Regions from separate parts of the Klebsiella sp. Sb-30 genome, predicted to be linked through region 1. Evidence: predicted binding sites of a transcription regulator. Region 1 holds the regulator's gene; each other region holds the start of a gene.
What was found. The regulator CRP, encoded in region 1, controls carbon source genes, mostly activating them, when cyclic AMP is high. The targets are predictions, from matches to a motif close to ATGTGANNNNNNTCACAT.
Positions count from the first base shown of each region.

Region 2: msrB (peptide-methionine (R)-S-oxide reductase MsrB) is a predicted target of CRP. The motif match lies at 1,304-1,321, and genes of this name have one in related genera.
Region 3: udp (uridine phosphorylase) is a predicted target of CRP. The motif match lies at 1,552-1,569, and genes of this name have one in related genera.

Region 1 covers NZ_CM172749.1:436,519-439,618, reverse strand. Annotated here, with positions in the region: gene AC236I_RS01980 (phosphoribulokinase) at 1-522, shown strand, start outside; gene AC236I_RS01975 (OsmC family protein) at 603-1,007, opposite strand; gene crp (cAMP-activated global transcriptional regulator CRP) at 1,314-1,946, shown strand; gene AC236I_RS01965 (YccS/YhfK family putative transporter) at 1,999-3,100, shown strand, end outside.
Region 2 covers NZ_CM172749.1:3,174,816-3,177,915, reverse strand. Annotated here, with positions in the region: gene AC236I_RS14880 (D-hexose-6-phosphate mutarotase) at 1-15, opposite strand, end outside; gene gapA (glyceraldehyde-3-phosphate dehydrogenase) at 103-1,098, opposite strand; gene msrB (peptide-methionine (R)-S-oxide reductase MsrB) at 1,438-1,851, shown strand; gene AC236I_RS14865 (YeaC family protein) at 1,896-2,174, shown strand; gene chiD (chitinase ChiD) at 2,400-3,100, opposite strand, start outside.
Region 3 covers NZ_CM172749.1:5,153,999-5,157,098, reverse strand. Annotated here, with positions in the region: gene AC236I_RS24085 (transporter substrate-binding domain-containing protein) at 1-609, shown strand, start outside; gene AC236I_RS24080 (dienelactone hydrolase family protein) at 614-1,426, opposite strand; gene udp (uridine phosphorylase) at 1,693-2,454, shown strand; gene rmuC (DNA recombination protein RmuC) at 2,594-3,100, shown strand, end outside.

The DNA.
Region 1 (3,100 bases):
CCGTGGCAACCGCTACCGGAACCGACCGATGTCCTGTTTTATGAAGGGCTGCACGGCGGGGTTGTCACGCCGCAGTATAACGTCGCGCAGAATGTCGACCTGCTGGTTGGCGTGGTGCCTATCGTCAACCTGGAATGGATTCAGAAGCTCATCCGCGATACCAGTGAACGAGGTCACTCCCGTGAAGCGGTGATGGATTCCGTGGTCCGTTCAATGGAAGACTATATCAACTTCATCACACCGCAGTTTTCGCGCACCCATATCAACTTCCAGCGCGTCCCCACTGTCGACACCTCCAACCCGTTTGCGGCGAAGGGCATTCCGTCATTGGATGAAAGCTTTGTAGTGATCCACTTCCGCAACCTACCGGATATCGATTTTCCCTGGCTGCTGGCGATGCTACAGGGCTCGTTTATCTCGCATATCAATACGCTGGTGGTGCCTGGCGGGAAAATGGGGCTGGCGATGGAGCTCATCATGACGCCGCTGGTGGAGCGTTTGATGGAAGGTAAAGCAATTTAAATTCGCGGCCGGCGCTACGCTTGCGCCGGCCTGCAAGACGGTGTCAACCCGGTAAGCATCGCGCCACCGGGTATCTGGCATTACGCCTCTACCACCTCAAACGAATGGGTGATGTTCACCGCTTTTTGCAGCATCAGCGCCACCGAGCAGTATTTCTCCGCCGACAGATCCACCGCACGGGAGACGGCCGCATCTTTCAGCTCCTTGCCGGTGACAATAAAATGCATGTTGATATGGGTAAACAGACGCGGCGCCTCTTCCCGACGTTCAGACGTCAGCTTGACTTCACAGTTAGTCACGTTGTGACGACCTTTCTGCAAAATAGACACGACATCGATCGCGCTGCATCCGCCCGCCGCCATCAGCACCATCTCCATTGGGCTTGGCGCTTTATCTCCGGAGTTGCCGTCCATCAGAATCTGGTGACCTGACGCCGACTCTCCGATGAAGGTTAACCCTTCAACCCATTTCACACGAGCTTGCATAAAATTTAACTCCAAGGTTGCAATTTTCCTGACAGATTACGCGTACATAACAATTCTCGCAACGGAAGGCGACCTGCATCATGCTGAAGCGAGACACCAGGAGACATGCGGCAAAAGCTATGCTAAAACAGTCGGGATGCTACAGTATTACATTGATGTACTGCATGTATGCAGAGGAGTTCACATTACAGGCTGAAGAAAAATCACCAGCCCGTTTCCCAGGCATAGGGAAACAATACGATTGCATGCCCGGATGCCGTGTAGTGTCGGCACCCGGAGATAGCTTATAACAGAGGATAACCGCGCATGGTGCTTGGCAAACCGCAAACAGACCCTACCCTCGAATGGTTCTTGTCTCATTGCCACATTCATAAGTACCCATCTAAAAGCACGCTGATCCACCAGGGTGAAAAAGCAGAAACGTTGTACTACATCGTCAAAGGCTCTGTGGCTGTGCTCATCAAGGATGAAGAAGGTAAAGAGATGATCCTCTCTTACCTCAACCAGGGCGATTTCATCGGTGAATTAGGCTTGTTTGAAGAAGGCCAGGAGCGTAGCGCCTGGGTACGTGCGAAAACCGCATGTGAAGTGGCCGAAATCTCCTACAAAAAATTCCGTCAGCTCATTCAGGTTAACCCGGATATCCTGATGCGCTTGTCGTCGCAGATGGCTCGCCGTCTGCAGGTGACCTCAGAAAAAGTGGGTAACCTTGCCTTCCTCGACGTCACCGGGCGCATCGCTCAGACGCTGTTGAACCTGGCAAAACAGCCGGATGCGATGACCCACCCTGATGGTATGCAAATTAAAATTACCCGTCAGGAAATTGGTCAGATTGTTGGCTGTTCCCGCGAAACCGTTGGCCGTATCCTGAAGATGCTGGAAGATCAGAACCTGATCTCCGCACACGGTAAAACTATCGTCGTATACGGTACGCGTTAAGTCGATAAAACGGCGTATTGCTTGCGCAATACGCCGTTTTTGTTTTCCCTCTATGTGGCGCAGGCTGATTTACCACCCGGAAGTCAACTATGCACTGCGGCAAACGCTGGTGTTGTGTTTGCCTGTCGCAATCGGCCTCCTCCTCGGTCATTTACAGCAAGGTCTGCTGTTCTCGCTGGTGCCCGCCTGCTGTAACGTCGCCGGTCTGGATACGCCGCACAAACGTTTTTTTAAACGCTTGATTATTGGCGGTTCGCTGTTCGCCGGCTGCAGTCTGGTCGTCCAGCTTCTGCTTCAGCAGGCGATCCCGCTACCTTTGATTCTCAGCGGCCTGGCGCTGCTGCTCGGCGTGACGGCGGAGATCAGCTCTCTGCACGCCAGGCTTCTGCCCGCTTCGTTGATTGCCGCGATCTTTACCCTGAGCCTTGCCGGAAACATGCCCGTCTGGGAGCCACTGCTGATCTACGCCCTCGGGACGCTGTGGTACGGTCTGTTTAACTGGTTCTGGTTTTGGCTATGGCGCGAGCAGCCGCTGCGCGAATCGCTGAGCCTGCTCTATCGCGAGCTGGCTAACTACTGCGAAGCCAAATACAGCCTGCTGACCCAGCATATCGATCCCACCACTTCACTGCCGCCGCTGCTCACGCGCCAGCAGAAGGTGGTGGACCTGATCACCCAATGCTACCAGCAGATGCATATGCTGGCGGCGAACCAGCGCAATGACCACAAGCGCCTGCTGCGGGCGTTTCAGATGGCGCTGGATTTGCAGGAACATATCTCCGTCAGCCTGCACCAACCCGAAGAAGTACAAAAACTGGTAGAACGCAGCCATGCCGAGGCGGTGATCCGCTGGAACGCGCAAACCGTTGCCGCTCGCCTGCGGGTGCTGGCCGATGACATCCTGTACCACCGCTATCCGCGGCGCTTTAACATGGATAAGCAGATCGGCGCGCTGGAGAAAATTGCCTGGCAGCATCCGGACAACCCGGTAGGGCAGTTCTGCGCCTGGCACTTCAGCCGAATAGCCCGGGTGCTGCGTACCCAGCGCCCGCTGTACGCTCGCAACCTGATGGCGGATAAAGAGCGCCGTCTGCCGCTGCTGCCCGCGCTAAAAAACTATCTCTCGTTAAAATCACCGGCGTTACGTAACGCTG
Region 2 (3,100 bases), 2.6 Mb from region 1:
AATTTTGTTAATCATGGTGCAATCCTAAAGGTTAGCCGTAAACATGAAGCCATAAAAAAAGGCGACCGAGGTCGCCTTTTTGGATCAATGTCTCATCTCAACTTATTTGGAGATGTGAGCGATCAGGTCCAGAACTTTGTTGGAGTAACCCGTTTCGTTGTCGTACCAGGAAACCAGTTTCACGAAGTTGTCGTTCAGTGCGATACCTGCTTTAGCATCGAACACGGAAGTGCAAACTTCGCCGTTGAAATCGGTAGAAACAACGTCGTCTTCGGTGTAACCCAGAACGCCTTTCATTGCGCCTTCAGAAGCCGCTTTGATTGCTTTCTTGATTTCTTCGTAAGACGCTGCTTTTTCCAGACGAACGGTCAGGTCAACAACGGATACGTTCGGAGTCGGAACGCGGAACGCCATACCGGTCAGTTTGCCGTTCAGTTCTGGCAGTACTTTACCTACTGCTTTAGCAGCACCGGTAGAGGACGGGATGATGTTCTGTGCTGCGCCGCGGCCGCCGCGCCAGTCTTTGTGAGACGGGCCGTCAACGGTTTTCTGAGTCGCGGTGGTCGCGTGAACGGTGGTCATCAGGCCTTCGATGATGCCGAAGTTGTCGTTGATAACTTTAGCCAGCGGAGCCAGGCAGTTGGTGGTGCAGGATGCGTTAGAAACGATGTCCTGGCCTTCGTATTTGTCAAAGTTAGCGCCTTTAACAAACATCGGAGTGTTGTCTTTGGACGGGCCAGTCAGAACGACTTTTTTCGCGCCAGCAGTGATGTGTTTACGAGCGGTTTCGTCAGTCAGGAACAGACCAGTTGCTTCAGCAACAACGTCAACGCCTGCTTCGTTCCACTTCAGGTTAGCCGGATCACGTTCAGCGGTAACACGGATTTTTTTACCGTTAACGATCAGATGACCGTCTTTCACTTCAACGGTACCGTTAAAACGGCCGTGAGTGGAGTCATACTTCAGCATGTATGCCATGTAGTCAGCGTCTAACAGGTCGTTGATTGCAACGATCTCGATGTCAGAACGTTCCTGAGCAGCACGGAAAACAATGCGACCGATACGGCCAAAACCGTTGATACCTACTTTGATAGTCATATATTCCACCAGCTATTTGTTAGTGAATAAAAGGTTGCCTGTAAAATTACAAAAACCTTACGCAGCGTCAAGCGGAATCGTGTCAATCATTGCGACAAATCAATCCTGAGCATACCTTTGCTCGAATGTTTTGCCTCACTCTCCCTTTGAGCCCAATTCCATATTGGGGCCGCGCCCGGAATTTTAAAGGGCGTTAAAGATAAAAATGTGATGTTAGTCACAATTATCTGGGCTGCCTTTTGGCATCGAATAAGTTTAGAACAAAAGTCCACGCTTCATTGTTAATGTTTTGTTAGAATCGAGGCGTAAAGTTGTCCTTTCACAGTGAGAAGCAAGCACATGGCGAATAAACCCTCCTCGGACGAGCTCAAAAAAAATTTGAGCGAGATGCAGTTTTACGTGACGCAGAATCACGGTACTGAGCCGCCGTTCACCGGACGACTGCTCCACAACAAACGGGACGGCGTCTACCACTGCCTGGTGTGCGACGCGCCGCTGTTTCACTCGCAAACGAAGTATGATTCAGGCTGCGGCTGGCCGAGCTTTTACGAGCCGGTGAGCGAGGAGGCGATTCGCTATCTGAACGATTACTCTCACGGTATGCAGCGCACTGAAATTCGCTGCGGAAACTGCGATGCGCATCTGGGACATGTATTTCCCGATGGACCGCAGCCGACGGGGGAGCGTTTTTGCGTCAATTCGGCCTCATTAAGCTTCAATGACGACGATAATGGCGAGCAGATTAAAGGTTAAAGAAACGATTCAGCAAATTATTCCAGTGCGGAGTTGAGCGGACCATGGAAATCGAGCAAATAATAGACAGTATGACGCCGGAAGTGTATCAGCGCCTGGCGACGGCGGTGGAGCTGGGAAAATGGCCGGATGGTGTGGCCTTAACGCCCGAGCAGAAAGAGAACAGCCTGCAGCTGGTGATGCTCTACCAGGCGCGGCATAACAGCGACGCGCAGCACATGACCATCGACACCAACGGCCAGATGGTGATGAAGAGCAAGCAGCAGCTGAAAGAAGATTTTGGTATCGCGCCCAAGCCGATTGCCACGCTGAAGATGCAGTGACGGGACGGACTGATGCCCGCAGGGGTTAACCCTTGCAGGGCCTGTAGTTGGATTAAGCAGGCCCGGTAATCCTTGCAGGGCCTGTAGTTGGATTAAGCAGACCCGGTAATCCTTGCAAGGACCTGCGGCTGGATTTAACAGGCCCGGTAAGGCAACGCCGCTACCGGGCAAAGTTGTAGCCTTCGGGTGGGGCGCCGCTTATCTCACCCGACGGCCGATCGCCGATTAATGTTTAATCCCAAGCGATGTCGCGAGCTGCTTCGCCAGCTGATTGTGGTCATCGGCGCCATACTCCCAGAACATAGCCCCCGCCAGACCTTTTTGCTTAATGTAATCAGCCTTTATCGCCACCGAACGCGGATTCTCGTATGACAACGCGAACAGCGCTTTGCCGTCCGCCGACTGGATCGACAGCCACGGTTCCTTCGCCTCATCATCCCAATGTTCGGTAAAGCGTTTTTGCGGGTCGTTAAGCATTTTGTCGACGATGTCGTTATATTTCACGTACGTGTCTTTCGTCAGATCAAAACCCAGCGATGAAAACAGGGCGATTTGCTGTGGTCCGAACCACGGCTGAGTGACGGGATTTTTTTGCGCATCCGGCTTCGTCCAGTCGATACCCGGCTCAAGGGCGCGTTTTGGCACCCGGCCATAGAAGCCAATCCCCAGGTTCATCTGGCTCGGTTTTAAACCGGCGGCGAGATAGTTATTGACCACAAAATCGGCGCTGTACTTATCCGCAGCCGCGACCGTCGGCCAGCGGGTTGAATCATACAGGTTGGCGTTGAAGTACTGGGTTCCGTAGGCCATGTCGTAGGTCATCAGGTTGATATAGTCGAGCGACGGCGCAATCGCTTTAATATCCACCCAGCTTTTCGGGCTCTCGGCGTTAGCGCCCACGGCGATGGTCACCAGTTTCCTGCTCC
Region 3 (3,100 bases), 670 kb from region 1:
GATAATACCCCGGGTGGCATCACCGCCGAGTTAGCCAAAAAACTGGCCGCGGAATGCGGTTGCGAGGCGCGATTTGTGACCTGGCCGACGGCCGGGAAAGTGGTTGATGTAGCTTTGCTGGACCAGTGGGATATTGCTTTCCTGGCGATTGATCCCGCTCGTGAAGACAAACTGTGCTTCACCCCGCCGTATGTCACGATTGAAAGTTCAGTGCTGGTCAGAAACGACAGCGATATTCACTCCGTACAAGCGATGGATCGCCCGGGAGTAACGATTAACGTCGGGAGAGGGGCGGCCTATGAACTGTATCTGATTCGAACGCTACGCCATGCGGCGATGCAGCAGTACGCTACCTCCCAGGAGGCGATCCGCGCGTTTATCGCCGGGGAAGGGGAGATGGTTGCCGGGATCCGTCAGCCGCTTGCCAGCGTGGCGCGGGAACATCCCCAGTATCGCCTCCTGCCTGATAGTTTCAGCCAGATACAGCAAGCGATTTGCGTTCCCCGAAACCGGCTACAGCACTATGAATTTGTCTGTGGTTGTCTGGCGGCATGGAAGAGTGACGGAACGATCGCCGATATGATTAACCGCCATATCGGCAACCGATAGCGGCTTACGCGCGCTTCCCGCCATACTGCGCAAACCATGCCAGCATACGCTGCCAGCCGTCTTTGGCCGATTCTTCATGATAGCTGGCGCGATAATCGGCGTTAAAGGCGTGATCGGCTTCCGGGTAGACGATGATCTCCGCTTTGGCGTTGGCCGCGCGAAGCGCGTGACGCATGGTTTCCACCGTATCCTGCGGAATGCTGGCGTCTTTGCCACCGTACAACCCCAGCACCGGCGCGTTGAGATCAACGGCGATATCCACCGGATATTTCGCTGAGTTCAGGGTTTTCTGCCCGACCAGCTTCCCGTACCAGGCGACGGCGGCTTTCAGCTGCGGGTTATGGGCGGCATAAAGCCAGGTAATGCGTCCACCCCAGCAGAAGCCGGTGATCAGCAGACGATGAGCATCGCCTCCGTGGCGTGCGGCCCAGCTGGCGACATGGTCGAGGTCGGCCAGCACCTGCGCATCCGGCACTTTGCTGACCAGCTCCTGGAACAGGGTGGGGATATCGGTATAGTCATTCGGATCGCCCTGGCGGAAGTAGAGCTCTGGTGCGATAGCCAGATATCCCTCCTGCGCCAGACGGCGGCAAATGTCGCGGATATGTTCATGGACGCCGAAAATTTCCTGAACAACGATAACGACCGGCAGCAGGCCATCGGCGTTCTTCGGACGAGCATGATAGGCCGGCATGTTCTCTCCCTGAGTGGGGATCGACGTTTCGCCTGTGATGATGCTCTCCTCCGAGGTATGAACGGCGGTAGAAGCGTGCGGCGTGGCTGCAGGCGCAAAGCCAGGTTGCTTGGTTGTGGTCATGGTATTCTCCGTACCCTTATTTATTAGCGCATCGATAACTATAGACGCTATCGACCGGACGTTAACAAAGCACAGTGCCTGAAACAGGCTATCTTTTGTTCAGACACGATGAATATAACTTGTTAATGTGATGTTTATCACTTTTTGATGGAAAATCATTGCAATGATTTTTGTTCATGGTGATTTTTGTCACAAAACTAAGCGGGTAGCTTCTGTAAAGTACCGTTTTGCTTCTGCTGATAATTCGACCCACAGAGGAGTTTTTTATGTCTAAGTCTGATGTTTTTCATCTCGGCCTCACCAAAAACGATTTACAAGGGGCTACGCTGGCTATCGTCCCTGGCGATCCGGAGCGTGTGGAAAAGATCGCCGCGCTGATGGATAAGCCGGTCAAGCTGGCATCTCACCGCGAATTTACCTCCTGGCGTGCCGAACTGGATGGCAAGTCGGTCATTGTCTGCTCTACCGGTATCGGCGGCCCGTCAACGTCCATCGCCGTTGAAGAACTGGCGCAGCTGGGGATTCGTACCTTCCTGCGTATCGGCACCACCGGCGCTATCCAGCCACACATTAACGTCGGTGACGTGCTGGTTACCACCGCATCCGTACGTCTCGATGGCGCGAGTCTGCACTTTGCGCCGATGGAATACCCGGCCGTGGCTGACTTTGCCTGCACCACTGCGCTGGTTGAAGCGGCCAAATCGATCGGCGCGACCACCCATATCGGCGTGACCGCATCATCTGACACCTTCTACCCGGGCCAGGAGCGCTACGACACCTTCTCCGGTCGCGTGGTCAGCCGTTTTAAAGGTTCTATGGAAGAGTGGCAGTCAATGGGGGTCATGAACTACGAGATGGAGTCTGCGACTCTGCTGACCATGTGTGCCAGCCAGGGGCTGCGTGCCGGGATGGTTGCCGGGGTTATCGTCAACCGTACCCAGCAGGAAATTCCGAACGCGGAAACCATGAAGCAAACCGAAAGCCACGCGGTAAAAATCGTCGTCGAAGCGGCTCGCCGTCTGCTGTAATTCCTCGCCTCTCCACCCAGGGCCGGATCTTCCGGCCTTTCTTTTTTGCGCTGCGCCTCGCAGGAAATCTCTTTTAAACTGGACGTTTGTACAGCACAATTCTATTTTTGTGCCGTAAGTTGTTGCCGCAGGGGGCGTTGTGGATATCTCGATTGTGATAAGTGCCATCGTGGCGCTGGCCGTAGGGCTGGTCGCAGGGTGGCTGGCGACCAAAGCCAAAGCTGACCAAATTCGCGCCGACCTTATCGAGGAGCGCCGTGAACTGGATATCGAGCTCAGCGCCGCGCGCCAGCAGCTGGTGCAGGAGGCCCACTGGCGCGATGAATGTGAGTTGCTGAATAACGAACTGCGCAGCCTGCGTGATATCAATAGCTCTCTGGAGGCCGATCTCCGCGAAGTCACCACCCGCCTTGAATCTACCCGGATCCACGCCGAGGATAAAATCCGCCAGATGGTGAACAGCGAACAGCGTCTGAGCGAGCAGTTTGAAAACCTGGCAAACCGCATTTTCGAACACAGCAACCGGCGCGTCGATGAGCAGAACCGGCAGAGTTTACATGGCCTGCTGACGCCGCTGCGTGAACAGCTGGACGGTTTCCGCCGCCAGGTGCAGGACAGTTTTGGCCAGGAGGCGCGTGAGCGGCAT